Regions from separate parts of the Arthrobacter pascens genome, predicted to be linked through region 2. Evidence: predicted binding sites of a transcription regulator. Region 2 holds the regulator's gene; the other holds the start of a gene.
The links. Region 2 encodes LexA, which represses DNA repair genes until DNA is damaged. Its sites were predicted from a motif close to TCGAACANNTGTTCGA; they were not measured.
Positions count from the first base shown of each region.

Region 1: a site for LexA is predicted at 3,973-3,988, ahead of QFZ40_RS19500 (LexA family protein). Genes of this name have one in related genera too.

Region 1 is NZ_JAUSXF010000001.1:4,226,208-4,233,970, reverse strand. It holds gene QFZ40_RS19520 (glycoside hydrolase family 27 protein) at 1-344, shown strand, start outside; gene QFZ40_RS19515 (pentapeptide repeat-containing protein) at 412-1,281, opposite strand; gene QFZ40_RS19510 (Y-family DNA polymerase) at 1,658-2,956, opposite strand; gene QFZ40_RS19505 (GNAT family N-acetyltransferase) at 3,089-3,487, shown strand; gene QFZ40_RS19500 (LexA family protein) at 3,528-3,959, opposite strand; gene QFZ40_RS19495 (hypothetical protein) at 4,106-4,369, opposite strand; gene QFZ40_RS19490 (serine hydrolase domain-containing protein) at 4,405-5,259, opposite strand; gene QFZ40_RS21765 (hypothetical protein) at 5,586-5,849, opposite strand; gene QFZ40_RS19480 (LysR substrate-binding domain-containing protein) at 5,790-6,056, shown strand; gene QFZ40_RS19475 (cupin domain-containing protein) at 6,284-6,631, shown strand; gene QFZ40_RS19470 (MFS transporter) at 7,102-7,763, shown strand, end outside.
Region 2 is NZ_JAUSXF010000001.1:2,761,688-2,769,450, forward strand. It holds gene priA (bifunctional 1-(5-phosphoribosyl)-5-((5-phosphoribosylamino)methylideneamino)imidazole-4-carboxamide isomerase/phosphoribosylanthranilate isomerase PriA) at 1-319, opposite strand, end outside; gene QFZ40_RS12670 (hypothetical protein) at 408-566, opposite strand; gene hisH (imidazole glycerol phosphate synthase subunit HisH) at 567-1,271, opposite strand; gene hisB (imidazoleglycerol-phosphate dehydratase HisB) at 1,328-1,954, opposite strand; gene QFZ40_RS12685 (histidinol-phosphate transaminase) at 2,013-3,131, opposite strand; gene QFZ40_RS12690 (LysM peptidoglycan-binding domain-containing protein) at 3,267-3,581, opposite strand; gene lexA (transcriptional repressor LexA) at 4,016-4,765, shown strand; gene QFZ40_RS12700 (ATP-dependent DNA helicase) at 4,790-6,847, opposite strand; gene hflX (GTPase HflX) at 6,840-7,763, opposite strand, start outside.

The sequences.
Region 1 (7,763 bases), 1.5 Mb from region 2:
CGCCACCGGAAACGCTTCCGCTCCTGACTAACCGCGACTTGCTCGACGTACTCAACGCAAGCCGCAACAACCGTGAATTGCTGCGCGAAGGGGACCTGGTGGTCTGGGGGGCGCAGAGTACGACGTCGGAGGACCGTTTTGTCGCGGTGTTCAATACCGGGCCGGCTGACCTGGTCCGGACACTTCCGGTGGGAGACCTGGGAGTGCCTAACGGTTTCGCTCGCCGGGTACGGGAGGCCTGGAGCGGGGATGAGCCCGCAATCGGCCTCCAGGACGGCCTGCCCGCCCTCGAAGTGAAGCTCCCCGCGCACGGTGCCCAGCTGTACCGCTTTCCCGGCGAGTAGGCGCGAACGTCCAGTTGGCGCCGCTGCTGGCCCAACTGAACGTTCCCGCAGTGCTTCCCGCCCGCCCTTACTCCTCCTTCCAGTGCTGTGGCACGGACAGTCCCGGCGGCAGGAGCGTCCCGCTGCTGCCCCGGGCGGAGTTGATTTGTGGCTGGGTGACGAAGAGTGCGGCAGACAGGTCCGCGCCGTCGAGCTGTGCATCCCGAAGGTCCGCGCCCAGCAGGTCCGCCGCGGAGAGGTCACTGCCACGGAGATCGACGGCGATGAGGCAGGATCCGCGCAAGTCCGCTCCGCACAGCTTGCGGGCGCTGAGGTTCGCTCCGGCCAGATCGGCGCCGGGCTTGAGGGCGGCACCCGCCTGGTCGGCGCCTTCCGCGAAGTAGCCTCCGCGGACTTCCTCACTAACATCCATGAGTATCGTCCTGACCCTTGAGTGGATGGTGTCCACGTCGCAGGCGAGCAGCCCGGACAGGGGACCGCGGACAAGGTCCCCGATAACCAACTGCAGCTCGTTCGCCTCCTGGGCGATGTCGGCGTCTAACGTCTTTTCCTGCGTCTCGGCCAGGTGCCACAGCAACTCGTGTAGCTGCCGCATGACTTTGAATGCGGCGAACATGTCCACCCGGGAGTCTGGCGCGTCACGCCAGCTGATGCCTCCGAAAAGCTGCTGGGAAACCGCCTGTCCGGCCCCGAAGCAGTCAAACACGGTGCAGCCGCGGAACCCCCTGGGACGCAGCCGGTCGTGGATGGTGCAGGAAAAGTCCTGGTCCAGGTTCTTACAGGGGCTGCCCGCAGGTTTGTCGATGGCGAAGTCTGCCGAGCGTGAGAAGCCGAAGGCCGTGCAGCACAGCGCAAAGCAGTTGCTGCAGTCAGGGCGAAGGGTCTCCCGATCAGGGGCCGGGCTTGTCCCCGTCCGGGGTATAGCGGTGGTGTCCAAGGGTTCTCCCAAAGATGGTTCCGATGAGTGTGCGGGGAGAGGGGGAACTCCTTCAGGAGTTCCCCTTGAGGGCACGCGGAATCACCACTCCTGACTGAAATTCAGGAGTGAAGGCATGGAAAAGAAAGCCAGCGGAGCGGGAGGCAGCTGCGGCGGGATGGCTGGGTCACGAAGAAGATTGAAGAGTCACTGGGATTGAGAATACTCCCGCGGCGTCCCGTTGTCAGAACTGGTTTGACGCCAGGCCGCTCCATAAGGGGCGAGTTCGTGCCGTGGGTGTGGTGACCTCCAATCCCGGCTCCGCGAATCGACGCTCGAACCGCATCTCAAGGGCCAAAGCCCGCAGCAGAATCAAACTTCCTGCGGCTCCGGGCTATCACGCGGCTTTGACCAGGGGGAGCTCATCCCAGTGGGTGGTGTAGCGCGGGGATCGCATGCCGCGCTTCATGCTCCAGTCCGGTCCGCCGCGGATCCCTGCATAGCCAAGCCCGATGGAGCCGCGGCCGTAGCGGCGGGCGATATCTTCCATGAGCGGTCCGATGTTGCGTTCCTCGTGCGGGTTTTCGAATAGTTCCAGGGGTTTTTGGTTTCCGGTGGGCCGCAGGTCCGTAACCATGATCCCGGCACGGGCATACTTCACGCCTTCGTGGATGGCGGGCAGCAGGGCATGGGCTGCCTTGGTCAGGATGACCGGGTCGGCTGTGGGCATGGGAAGGGGGACACAGACGGAAGGGTAGGAGGTGTCCCGCTGGTTGTAATGGGACGTGCCGGCGAAAGCCGTGAGGACCTTGGCCTGGAGGTGGTGTTTGGCGAGCCGCGCGCTGGCCTGCTGGCCGTAGACGCTCAGGACCTGGCGCAATTCGGCGGCGGTGGTGATAGGGGTGGAGAACGAACGCGAGAAGATCAGCTGATCCCGGCCAACGCGTTCCTCCTCCATGGGGATGCAGGGCGTGCCCTGCAGTTCCAGGACAGTCCGCATGAGCACGACCGAAAATTTGTCCCGGATCCGCACCGGATCTGCCCGGCTGAGGTCCAGCACGGAGTGGATACCTATCGCATCCAGGCGCTTGGTAAGGCGCGTGGCCACTCCCCAGAGTTCGACGACGGACAGGCCCGCCATGAGTGCCTCCCGCCGGTCTGCGGGAACCGAGTCCCAGCGGCAGACGCCGTCGAACGTGCTGTTGTGCTTGGCCCACTTGTTCGCCAGCTTTGCCAGTGTCTTGGTCCGGGCAATCCCCACACAGACGGGGACTCCCACATTTCTGGCGGCCGCCGTCTTCATGTCCCTGCCCAGCTGGAGCAGCTCGGCGGGGGAGCCTTTGACCCCGAGGAAAGCCTCGTCGATGCTGTAGACCTCCACCCACGCGGAGTACCGGCCCAGGAGTTCCATCACCCGAGCACTGATGTCCCCATAGAGCTCGTAATTGCTGGAGCGTGCAATCAGCCCCCATTCCCTCGCCCGGGGCGCGATCTTGAACCACGGCTCCCCAACCCCGATGCCGAGGCGCTTGGCTTCGGGAGAACGTGTGACCGCACAGCCGTCGTTGTTGGACAATACAACCAGTGGCTTACCCTCCAGGGACGGATCAAATACGCGCTCCACACTGGCGTAAAAACAGTTCACGTCCACGAGGGCGATTTCCTGCATCTGCCGCATCAGCGCCGGCTTAGACATCGGACCGGCCGCCGCTCTCGGTATGGTTTTGACCATGGATATCCCTGTGACAGTTCGGCAAGCTCATGCCGGTGATGCTGCAGAGATGGCCCGCGTAAACGTGAGGTCGTGGCGTAGACGTACCGCGGGGTGATGGCGGACCGCGTCCTCGACGACCTGGAATTGCCCGCCGTCCGGGAGCGGTTCTGGACCACCGTACTCAGTGACGAGCGCTATCGCGCGAACCGCGTTGCTGTGGCGGAACGTGACGGCGAGCTGATCGGGATCGCCATGGCGGGGCCCCCGCAGGCCTTCGAGTTGCAGTGGGACACGCACCTTTATGTTCTGTACGTCGTCGCGGCTGAGCACGGGACAGGCGCCGGGGCCGCCCTGCTCGATGCCGTCGTCGACCCGCACGATTCGGTGGCGCTCTGGGTGGCCGATCCGAATCCCAGGGCGCAGGCGTTCTACCGCAAGCACGGGTTTGTAGCCGACGGGACCGTGGCTGTGTACGACGGCGTGCGCGAGATCCGCATGGTGCGTCTCCTCTGAACGTGCGCCCTCACGCTGACGCTGGATGCAATGCCGGATGCTAGACATGGTGCAGGCAGGTGGTGGCCACGCCCCAGATGGTCAGCTCGCTGAGGCCGGGTACGCAGATGTCCGGGTACCGAGGGTTTTCTGCCTGCAGCACGACCCCGGTGGCAGTGATCCGCAGCCGCTTGACGGTGAGTTCGCCGTCCAGGACGGCGATGACCACGGAGCCGTCCCTGGGTTCCAGTGCCCGGTTGACGATGAGTTCATCGCCGTCGCTGATTCCTGCCCGTTCCATCGAGTCGCCGGTGACGCGGACAACGAAGGTGCTGGTGATGTCCTTGATGAGGTGTTCATTCAGGTCGATGCGGCCGTCAAAGTAGTCCTGGGCGGGCGACGGGTAGCCGGCGGCAACCGCAACGGGCGAAACCAGCACCAGCCGCAGGGAGAGGCCCGCATTTATCACACGGGGACCGATAACAACGCCCACAACACACCCTTATTCGAATATATGTTCGATTCTTTGAGTGTACAGGGTGGCGGCGACAATGCGCCGAAGTTGCGCAATTGCATCAGATGCATGATGGCTACACCTCGAGGCAACTTGGGGGACCGGGAGACAAGCCGGAAGGGGGCCTAGCAGGTTCTGTCGAGTGCCTCTTGTGCCGCGCCGATGATGTCCAGGGCAAAGGGGTTGCTGGACATGTGGGCCGCGATGTTGAACGGCCCGGGCGGATAAGTGAGCATCATTGCGACCTGGCGCTTGCCATCGGCACTGATCATGGCGATGGTCCCGTATCCGGCCCAGTCCCCGCTATGACCGTAGTAGAAGTCATTGGTACAGGAATCGCTCCACCGGTAAAGTCCGGCCCCGTAGAAGCCGTTTCCGGATGCTTGCATATCGTCGACTGTTTCGGGCTTGAGGAGCCTGCCGCTCAAAAGTGCGGAGTAGAGGTGTTCAAGTCGCCCACGGTGGAGACGACGCCACCTGCCGCGTTGCCAATGAGCTCGCCGGGGTTGGTGACATCCACTTTGTCGTCGTCGATGGTGATGTAGCCATGGATCATGGACTCCGGGGCAGGCCCCGGGGTGATGAGCCGGGTGCCGGTTAGCCCCAGCGCTTCCATGATGTCGGTATGCAGGACGTGGCCGAGGCTTCTGCCCCTAAGGTGCTCAACGATGAGGCCAAGGGCTATGTAGCCTGAGTTGGAGTACTCAAAACCCTGGGCAGGATTCGGCTTCCACGGCAATCTGGCGGCCAGGGCCAGGTGCTCTTCGAGCGAGAGCGGGGTGGTCAGCGCCTCCCGCAGCGGTTTCCCGGCGAAGAGCGCTTGGTCGTAGGTGGGAATGCCGGACTCGTGCCTTAGCAATTGTCCTATCGTGACGGGTTGCGGCGGATGCATTAGAGTTTCGAACTCCGCGAGGTGCCGTCCGACCGGATCATCGAGTTTGAGCGTGCCCTCTTCGACCAGCTTCAAAACGGACACGGCCACCATGGATTTGGTGACACTGCCGATTTCGAACTGATCAGTGATCTGCGCCTTGGCCTGACTCTCAAGGCTTCGTACCCCGCTGGCCAGCGACCATACCTCACCGTTGACCCTGGCTTGAATGAGGACAGCCGGCGCCCCGATATCGAGCATTCGCTTGCTGAACCGCTCAAGAACTGCAACGAAAGAGCCCTCTGAAGGAGTGGCCGGTGCCGGTGGCCGCGGTTCCTGGGTACAGCCGCTGAGCAGGGCACTCAGGACGAAGGCGACAACGATGGCAGCGCTTGGGAAAGAGGTCACCTGAATACGCGTGCCCGGCATCTGATCACGCTCCTGCCTGGAGGTGGACAACCGGACGTCCAGGAGCCGGCCGCCAATATTAAACCGATGCTCCTCAGGGCCTGGCATCGCGTCAAGAGCAAAAGCGCAAGCCCATCAGAGCGATACCGGTAACCCCTTCATTCAGTGTGCAGAGTTGGTCTCACAAGAACGGGTTGCACGCCAATGGGGGCAGGGCGGTTTCTCACAAACGTCGCAACAGGTCTGAGTTGAACCAAACAGGTGAGGCGTTGCTTCGAACGCTAGTCAAGGCCATTGTCTAGTTTTTTTGAACAGATTTCCCGTTCCTAGAGCCATACTGAGGCGGCTAGGAACTGGGGAAAGTCGGTGTCAGCGGTGAGCAAACGCCTTGCCGCGCTCGAATCGCGGCTGGGCGTACCACTGGTCCGGCGCAGCACCCGTCGGCTGACCTCATCGAAGAAGGGCAGCTCTATGCGACAGGCGCCTTGACCATCCTGCAGCAGAAAACTGATCTCGAAGAAGCGTTGTCTATGCAGCACGGTGAGCTCAAGGGGCGCATTACTGTGCATTCCAGCCTGCGGATTGGCCATAAGCACACTGCTCCTCTGCTGGGGGAGTTCGTCGGGCAGCATCCGTTCATCCAGATAGACCTGGAGCTTTCTCCGCTGCCTTTGAACATCTTGGGGACGAGTTTTGACATCGCCATTCGGGTCGGAGGGCTTTCTGACTCCCGACTCAAGGCTAAACTCCTGGCACGGAACCGTCGGATTGTGTGCGCGGGGCCCAGCTACTTTTGACGGTGCCCCCCGCTGCAGAGCATCAGGGACCTGGAACGGCACAACTGCATCGTCCTGCGTTAAAACAACGGGGACTACTCGCTGTGGCGTTTTGGCGAGAAGGAGCAGGTTTACGTCGTTGTAAATGACAGCATGATTAGCGACGACGGGGATGTGGTGTGCGATGGACGCCCACTGATCAATCAAGTAGGATTGTCAACAATTCACAACCCAGTGGAAGGAAAATCATGCGTCCATACGTATTCGTCCCTGCAGCTAAGATTCAGGGCGAGCTCGAGCCTAACGGACACCGCGCCGGCTATGACTCAGGTGACCCCAAGACGGCAATCCTGAAGTTCGACACCGCCGTCAAGACCGGCGTCTGGGAGTGCCAGCCCGGGGGCTGGAACATCACCCCCCGGGAGGATACCGAGGTGTGCTACATCGTGAGCGGCCGCGTGACCGTCACGGATGGCGACACCGGCAACGTCTATGAGGTCTCTGCCGGCGACGTTGTCGTGCAGCCCAAGGGCTGGTCGGGCCGCTGGGAGGTCACTGAGACCATCCGCAAGGTCTACTGCCACGGCTTCGACTGATCGTCGTCTGACGTAACGCTAGGAGCGGGCCGTACCCTCATAGAGGGTGCGGCCCGCTCGTCTCTCTGGCACAGCAGCGTGATCAAATCGCGTCATAGGCCAGAGTCGCTTACACGTTCTACCCCGACTAGTCAGACGAGGCGGGGACATCCTTGTCAACCCACATCTTGCGGACGGTTTCGTGGATATTCCATGTGCCTCCCAGCCAGCGGGCATTGCCAGCAGAGTACCCGGATCAATTTCAAAGCTCGCGCCGTCCGCTTCAGTGATGGTGGCGGATCCACAAGCTGTGGACGCCGTCGAGGAAGTAGAAGAAACAGCAAGACTGTTCTTCCTCCTCCAGGGTCACGCGACGCGGCCTCTCCAACCCGCCCAGGTCGCCCGACTCGCTTGACAGCTGACATCCCCAGGGGGATAACATGTGCAGAAGCATGCACTTATGCACCTAAGCGCCAAAAGGGGTCTTTTCGTTGCTGTCGGTTTTGGGAAATCGGACGTACCGGCGGCTGTTTGCCGCCCAGGCCGTGGCGTTGGTGGGAACGGGCCTGCTCACAGTGGCGTTGGGCCTGCTGGCATTCGACCTGGCAGGCAGTAATGCCGGTGCTGTGATGGGAACGGCATTGACCATCAAGATGCTCTCCTATGTCGGGTTGGCACCTGTGATCACGGCTTTGGTGGCGCGCTTGCCGAAGAAGCCGGTCCTTATTGGCGCTGACCTGATCCGGGCGGCGATGGCTCTTTGCCTGCCTTTCATTTCGGAGACATGGCAGATCTACGTGGTGATCTTCGTGCTGCAATCCGCGTCGGCGACCTTCACGCCCGCGTTCCAGTCCATCATTCCGGCAGTCCTGAAGGACGAGCGTGACTACACGCATGCCCTGTCGTTGTCCCGGCTGGCATATGACATGGAGGCACTGGTCAGTCCGGCCGCGGCTGCCTTGCTGCTGACTGTCCTCAGTTACAACAACCTGTTCCTCGGCACTGTCGCTGGGTTTATGTTCTCCGCATTTATGGTGGTCATCACAGCGCTGCCTGCCAGTTCGGCGGCAGCCGCTCCAGCAACATCCTTGTGGCACCGGACCACTCTGGGGGCACGGATTTTCTGGCGCAACCGGCACCTGCGCTCGCTGTT
Region 2 (7,763 bases):
CGCGTGCGACGCCGAGGTCCAGGGCAGCTTCCAGCGACTCATCGTCCCGGAGGCCGCCGGAAAGTTCCACCTTGATGTCCAGCCGGCCCACCACTTCGCGGAGCAGTTCGGCATTGGAGCCCCGGCCGAAGGCCGCGTCCAGGTCCACCAGATGGACCCATTCCGCGCCCTGCTGCTGCCAGTTGAGTGCGGCGTCCAGCGGGGTGCCGTAACCGGTCTCGCTGCCAGCCTCGCCCTGGACCAGGCGGACGGCCTGGCCGTTGACGACGTCGACGGCGGGCAGCAGTTCAAGTACCGGCAGATCGTATGGGGTGGTCATCTCAAATCCTCAGTGTGTATGGCGGCGTGGTGTGGCTGGAGGCAGCTTGCGGGGTGGCCGACCCCGCAGGGTCAGGAGGTACGCAAGGTCAGGCGGCAGGCAAGGTCAGGAGGTAGGCAGCCAGCAGTGACATGGCGGCGAGTACATAGAACGCGACTTGGGTCCAGAGCGGTTTGTGCTGCTGTTTGAAAGACAGTGCCCCGCCCACGAGGAGGCCGGCGAGGCCCATCAGGACGATTGACCACATCTAGGCGGATCCGTCAGTCGGCACGGGTTTACGGAGTCCGCCCACCCAATTGCGCAGCAGCCGTGCTCCGGCGTCACCGGACTTCTCAGGGTGGAACTGGGTGGCGCAGAGCGGTCCGTTTTCCACTGCGGCGATGAAGGGGGCGCCATGCTCTGACCAGGTGACCAGTGGCGGCGCCATCCGGGGCTGGACGACGTCGAATTTCCAGTCCTGGACTCCGTAGGAGTGCACGAAGTAGAAGCGTTCCTCCTCGACTCCTGCGAAGAGCTTGGACCCTTCGGGAACCTTGACCGTGTTCCAGCCCATGTGAGGTACGACTTCCGCCGGGAGGAGCTCAACTTTGCCGGGCCACTCCCCCATGCCTACGGCTTCTGTCCCGTGTTCAACGCCGGCTTCGAACAACACCTGGAGTCCGACGCAGATGGCCAGCACGGGCCGGCCGCCGGCTACGCGCCTGCCGATCAGCCGGATTCCGTCCACGGCTTTGAGCTCACGCATCACTGTTTCGAAGGCACCGACGCCTGGCACCACGAGCCCGTCCGCGTTGAGCACGTCCTCCGGTTTGGCGCTGAGGATGACCTCGGCTCCGGCGCGTTCCAGGGCACGCACGGCGGAGCGGACGTTGCCGGAGCCGTAGTCCAGGACTGTGACCGTCGGCTTGCCCTCGGGGGACGAGGGTTTCTTAAAGGCAGCCGGATCGATCACCGCCCCGTTCTGCACGATAGGGCCGGTTACAGTCGGCCTAGTTACAGCAGGCCCGGTCACAGCGCACCTTTGGTGGAGGGAATACCTTCGACACGGGGATCAGGCTCGACGGCTGCGCGCAGGGCACGCGCGAAGGCCTTGAACTGCGCTTCCACGATGTGGTGTGGATCCCGGCCCGCGATGACGTTCATGTGCAGGCAAATGCCGGCGTGGAGGGTGATGGCCTCAAACACGTGCCGTGTCAGCGAACCCGTAAAGTGGCCGCCGATGAGGTGGTACTCCTGCCCGGCCGGCTCGCCCCCGTGCACCAGGTACGGACGCCCTGAAACGTCCACGACGGCGTGGGCCAGCGCTTCATCCAGGGGCACCGTGGCTTCGCCGAACCGGCGGATCCCGGCCTTGTTGCCCAGCGCCGTGCGAAGGACCTCGCCGAAGGTGATGGCCACGTCCTCAACGGTGTGGTGGACGTCGATGTGCGTATCACCGGTAGCCTTGACCGTCATGTCGATGAGCGAGTGCTTGCACAGAGCGGTCAGCATGTGGTCGTAGAACGGCACCGACGTGTCGATGTCCGAAACCCCGGTGCCGTCGAGGTTGATCTCCACGAGCACCGACGATTCGCTGGTGGCACGCTCCAGGCGTGCGCTCCTGGCATCGGCGGCGTTCGATCCGGTGGAAGTCATGGTCATATGTCCTTAGGAGAAGGAGTCGGGCGGCGCTCACGGCGCCGCTCGTTCAAGTTTAGGCTGGGAGCTTGTCCTGGGCGGCAAGGATGCCTTCCAGGGAGGTCAGGAAGGCTGTGGTTTCCGTCTCAGTTCCCGCGGTGACCCGCAGGTGGCCCGGAATGCCGACATCCCGGATGAGCACCCCGGCCTCCAGCAGTTCCTGCCAGACGTCATGGGGGCGGTCAAGACCTCCGAAGAAGACATAGTTCGAGTCGGATGCTGCCGGTTTGAGGCCCATCCTGGTCAGCTCCGTCACGATCCTGTCGCGCTGCTTCTTGATGTCCTCAACGTCGGCCATCAGCGCCTCGCGGTGCTGGAGGGCTGCCAGGGCGGTCGCCTGTGTGATGGCAGAGAGATGGTATGGCAGGCGCACCAGCCGGAGGGCGTCCGTCACTTCGGGGGCTGCTGCCATGTAGCCAAGCCGTGCGCCGGCCAAGGCAAAGGCCTTGCTCATGGTCCGGGTGACAATGAGTCGTTCCCTTCCGGGCAGCAGCGTCAGTGCACTTGGCGTGCCGTCATGCGCGAACTCGTGGTACGCCTCATCAACGATCACGATGGTTTGGGATGCCTCACCAGCAGCATAAACAGCCTCCACCACGTCAAGGGTGAGGCCGGTGCCAGTGGGGTTGTTGGGCGAGCAGAGGAAAACGACGTTCGGCTGCAGCTCCTTGACCTGCAGCGCTGCCGACTCGGCGCTCAGTCCGTAGCCTTCGGCGCGCTGGCCGACGATGTATTCCGTGTCGGTTCCGCTCGCAAGCAGGGGGTACATGGAATACGTTGGCGGGAAACCCAAGGCCTTGCGTCCCGGCCCTCCGAAAGCCTGGAGAATCTGCTGGAGCACTTCATTCGAGCCGTTGGCCGCCCAGATGTTGGTGGCGTCAAGGCCATGGCCCAGGTATTCGGCCAGGGCCTCCCGGAGGGCAGTAAACTCACGATCCGGGTACCGGTTCAGGCCTGCAGCAGCCTCTGTCACGGCGGCGCTGATTGCCGCCCGAACGTCAGCCGGAACGCCGTGCGTGTTTTCGTTGACGTTAAGCAGAATGGGCACATCCAACTGCGGAGCACCGTACGGGGTCAGGCCGCGGAGGTTGGTCCGGAGGGGTAGTCGGTTCAGACGTTCTAGCTGGTCATTCACCTGAACAGTTTAGTGCCCGGGCAGATACCCGGAAAATGTGACAGCACGCGGCACGCCCGGGACTGGCAGTTGGGCCGGCACTGATGGAGTGACCGCCCGCCCGCCATGGCTCCGGTCTGCGAACTTGCTGGTTTGCTAGCTTGCGGGAACAAACAGCTGCTGGCCCGGCACGACGACACCTGAGTTGAGGTTGTTGAGCTGCACAATGTCGGCGACCACGTCGCGGGTGTCGCGTTCCGGCGCCACAGTGCCGGCAATCGCCCAGAGCGACTGGCCGGACTGGACGGTGACCGAGACCGTCGGGGTGAGTGCGAGGTCAGAGGTGTTGTCGGCCGCCTTGGCGGGAGCGGTGAGGAATCCTGCCAGGAAGAGCAACAGAGCGGCCACAAGCACGAGCGGGATGCCTATGAGGACAACCTTTCCCCGCCTGGTGAGCCGCAACGGCGGCATGGATTCCTTGCGGGTCCGGGATTCCTGATCCGGCACCGAGGTGAGGTGCTGAACGGAGACGAACGTCGGACGGGAATCCTGCGAAGCAGATATAGCTGACATGAAATTAGCCCTCCTGGACCATACTGTGCTGCCCGGTGTGTTCGCGTCTGCCCTGGTTACCGCCCTGATGCACCGGATATTCGAAGCGGTCAGGGCGAGCAGAGAATTTACTAGAACACATATTCGAACTTTGCTTTCTCAGTTTTAGCACTTATCAACGAACATTGTCGAGACTCGCTAGAACAAATGTTTGAAAAAGCTCTGCGGCTGCCCTACGTTTGGAACAAAGGATCAACCACCTTCGTAGTTGATCAGCAGGGTCTGACAATTCAGGCCGGACGTTCCCGGCATCGCCGCCGGAAAGGCCGGCCGACGGAAAGGCAATGGCGAACATGGCAGCACCAGCCGCCGACGGCAGGGCGACCCAGCGGGGCCGGCAGCCCCAGAGGACACCCAAAGGGCTCACCGCACGCCAGAAGAAGATCCTGGAGACCATCCAGCGCTCCGTCAATGACAATGGTTACCCCCCATCCATGCGGGAGATCGGCGACACCGTAGGCCTCGCCAGCCTTTCCAGCGTGACGCACCAGCTGTCGCAGCTTGAAAAACTCGGATACCTGCGCCGGGATCCCAAGCGTCCGCGCGCCATGGAGGTCCTGATGCCGCTCACGCTCGATGGCGGATCCGCCAAGGGGGCAGGCGCGGCCAAGCCTGCGATCCTGCACGGCCTCGACGGAGGGGCAATTGCGGAGCTGCCCACTGCCATGGACACGGCAATGGTCCCCCTTGTGGGCAGGATCGCGGCCGGTGGTCCCATCTTCGCCGACCAGCTGGTGGAGGACGTCATGCCGCTGCCCCGCCAACTGGTGGGCCAGGGCGAACTGTTCATGCTGCGCGTGGCCGGTGACTCGATGGTGGACGCGGCGATCTGCGACGGCGACTGGGTAGTGGTCCGACGGCAGGCTGACGCCGTGAACGGTGACATCGTTGCCGCCCTGCTGGATGACGAAGCCACCGTGAAGACTTTCCGCCAGCGGGACGGCCACACCTGGCTGCTTCCGCAGAACACCCAGTACGAGCCAATTCTTGGCGACCACGCCACCATCATGGGCAAGGTTGTATCGGTACTGCGGTCGCTTTAGGACCTGCCCGCGCCGCCTTTCGGCTCAGGAACTCTCCCTGGCCAGCCTTTCCAGCGCCGCGAAGGCGATCTTACGGTCAGTAGTGGGCCAGAACGGCGGCAACGCCGCCCGGAGAAAGCCTGCGTAGCGTTCGGTGGCAAGCCGTGAATCCAGAACGGCAACCACTCCCTTGTCTCCGGTGGAGCGGATCAGCCTGCCCGCCCCCTGGGCAAGCCGGATCGCAGCATGCGTGGCAGACACGGACATAAATCCGTTGCCGCCGGCCTGCGCCACTGCGCGGGACCGTGCTGTCATGAGGGGATCGTCCGGACGCGGGAAAGGAATGCGGTCAATCACCACCAGCCGGCACGATCCGCCGGGGACATCAACGCCCTGCCACAGGGACATGGTCCCGAAAAGGCACGTATCCGGCTCGTCCGCGAACTGTTTGACCAGCGCTGTCATGGTGGAATCGCCCTGGCAGAGGATACTGATGCCCAGTCGGGGGCGTAACGCTTCAGCGGCCTCTTCGGCCGCTCGCCGTGAGGAGAAGAGGCATAGGGCACCGCCGCCGGAGGCCCTTATCAGTGCTTCAAGTTCACCCAGGGCCTCGGGCGAGGCGCCACGGCCGGGTTTCGGCAGGTGCCCGGCAACGTACAGGATCCCCTGCTTCGGGTAGTCGAAGGGAGACCCCACGTCCACCCCGGTCCAGCTGGGGGCGCCGTCCCCTACCAGCCCCAGTCCGCCGGCTGCCGGTTCAAAGGCGGACCCGATGGCCAGGGTGGCGGAGGTCAGAACCACCGTATGGCCGGCAAACAGGCCTTCGCGCAGCTTGCCTGCCACACTGAGCGGGGCAATGTTGATGAGCGCGGGAGAGGTCTCGTCAGGCTGCGAGTAGCCCTGCTGGGGATCAAACGTGCTGGCACGGGAGAACCACACAACCTCCCGGTTTTCCCGGGCCGCGACAAGTCGTTCGCAGAGTTCCAGAATCAGCAGGAGCCGCGAACGCGCGAGCTGCCGCCCGCCGTCGGCTGTTGCACTGCTGTCCCCCTTGGAGTCCGACAGGGCGGCGCGGCAGGCCTCGCGCAGCTGGTCGATACAGTCCAGCTGTTCATCGTTGAGGCCGTTGGGAAGCAGCCCGTTAGGCACCCCCGCGAGGGCGAGCTCAAGGTTGGCCGCCGCCGCGTTCAGGGCGTCGACGGTGATGGCGGTGTGCTTCCGGGCGCCGGCAGCGGCAGCGTGGACCATGGCCACGGAGAGTTGCCCGGATACGGCGCCGGTGACCCGGTCCTGGAGTTCGTGGGCTTCATCCACCACCACGACGTCGTACTCCGGAAGGACTGCCAGTCCTTCGAAGGCGCTGACGGCGAGCATGGCGTGATTGGTGACCACGACGTCGGCGTCGGCTGCGTCCTGGCGCGCCAGCTCGCTGAAGCATTCCGCCGCGAGCGGGCATTTCTGGGCCCCCAGGCACTCCATGGAGGTGACGGAAACCTGCCGCCAGGCGCGGTCGGTGACACCCGGCAGGAGCTCGTCCCGATCGCCTGTGGCCGTCTTTTCCGCCCACTCGCGCAGGCGCACCACTTCCTTGCCAAACTGGGACGAGGGCCCGCCCTGGGCAGCGGCGAAATGCGGCACGCTGGTGTCCTCGCCCAGGGAGAACAGCTGGCCCTCCGCAGGCTCCTCCGAGGGGAAGCCGCCTTCCAGCTTATGCCGGCAGACATAGTTGGAACGGCCTTTGACCAGGGCCACCTTGACGGGACGGTCCAGGGCCGGCGTGATGGTCTTCAGGAGGCGGGGAAGGTCCCGGCCGACAATCTGGGTCTGCAATGCGAGGGTAGCGGTGGAAACCAGGGTGGGCTTATCGCTGACAAGTGAGTGGGCAATGAGCGGAATCAGGTACGCCAGCGACTTTCCGGTACCGGTTCCGGCCTGCACCAGTAGGTGGTTGCCCGTTTCGATTGCCCTGGCCACCTGCCGCGCCATTTCGTGCTGGCCGCTTCGGCTTTGGCCCCCCATGCCGGCCACGGCACGGTCGAGCAGTTCAATCACGAACTGCTCGCCGGCCGTATCCGAAATCTCCCCGGCCGCCAGCTCAGTCATTACTGACGAATGATTCCAGTTCGGCCGCGAGGCCCTCACGGACCATCACCACCGCCCGTGTTCCGTCCTCGCCGTGATCCAGGCTGAGGATTTCGGCGTCGGTTTCATGGAGCTTGCTGATCAGGTCACCCCTGTTGTACGGAATGAGCAACTCCAGCTTGACGCTTGGCCGAGGAATCGATTCGCTGATTGCTTTGAGCAGTTCGGCGATCCCCTGGCCGGTCCGGGCTGAGACCACCACGTGTCGCGGTTCGCGCTGTTTGAGGCGCTCCACGACAAACGGGTCCGCGGCGTCCGCCTTGTTGAGCACGATGATCTCAGGAACCTTGCGGGCGTCCACTTCGCTGAAGACCTTGCGGACTGCAGCGATCTGGCCTTCCGGATCGGGGTGCGAGGCGTCCACCACATGCAGGATCAGGTCCGCGTCCGCAACTTCCTCCAGCGTGGAGCGGAATGCCTCCACCAGCTGGGTAGGCAGCGAGCGGACAAAGCCGACAGTGTCAGCGAGGGTGTAGCCCAGTCCGTCGGCCGTCTCGGCTTTGCGGACAGTAGGGTCCAGCGTGGCGAACAGGGCGTTCTCCACGAGCACCCCGGCATCGGTCAGCCGGTTCAGAAGCGACGACTTACCCGCGTTCGTATATCCGGCAATGGCAACCGACGGCACTGCATTACGACGCCGGTTGGCGCGCTTTGTTTCCCGTGCCGGCTTCATGGCGGCTATTTCGCGCCGCAGCTTGGCCATCCGGGTCCGGATCCGTCGGCGGTCCAGTTCTATCTTCGTTTCACCCGGACCACGCGAGCCCATGCCGGCGCCGGCGCCGCCCACCTGGCCACCTGCCTGGCGGGACATCGACTCGCCCCAGCCACGCAGGCGCGGCAGCAGGTATTCGAGCTGCGCCAGTTCCACCTGGGCTTT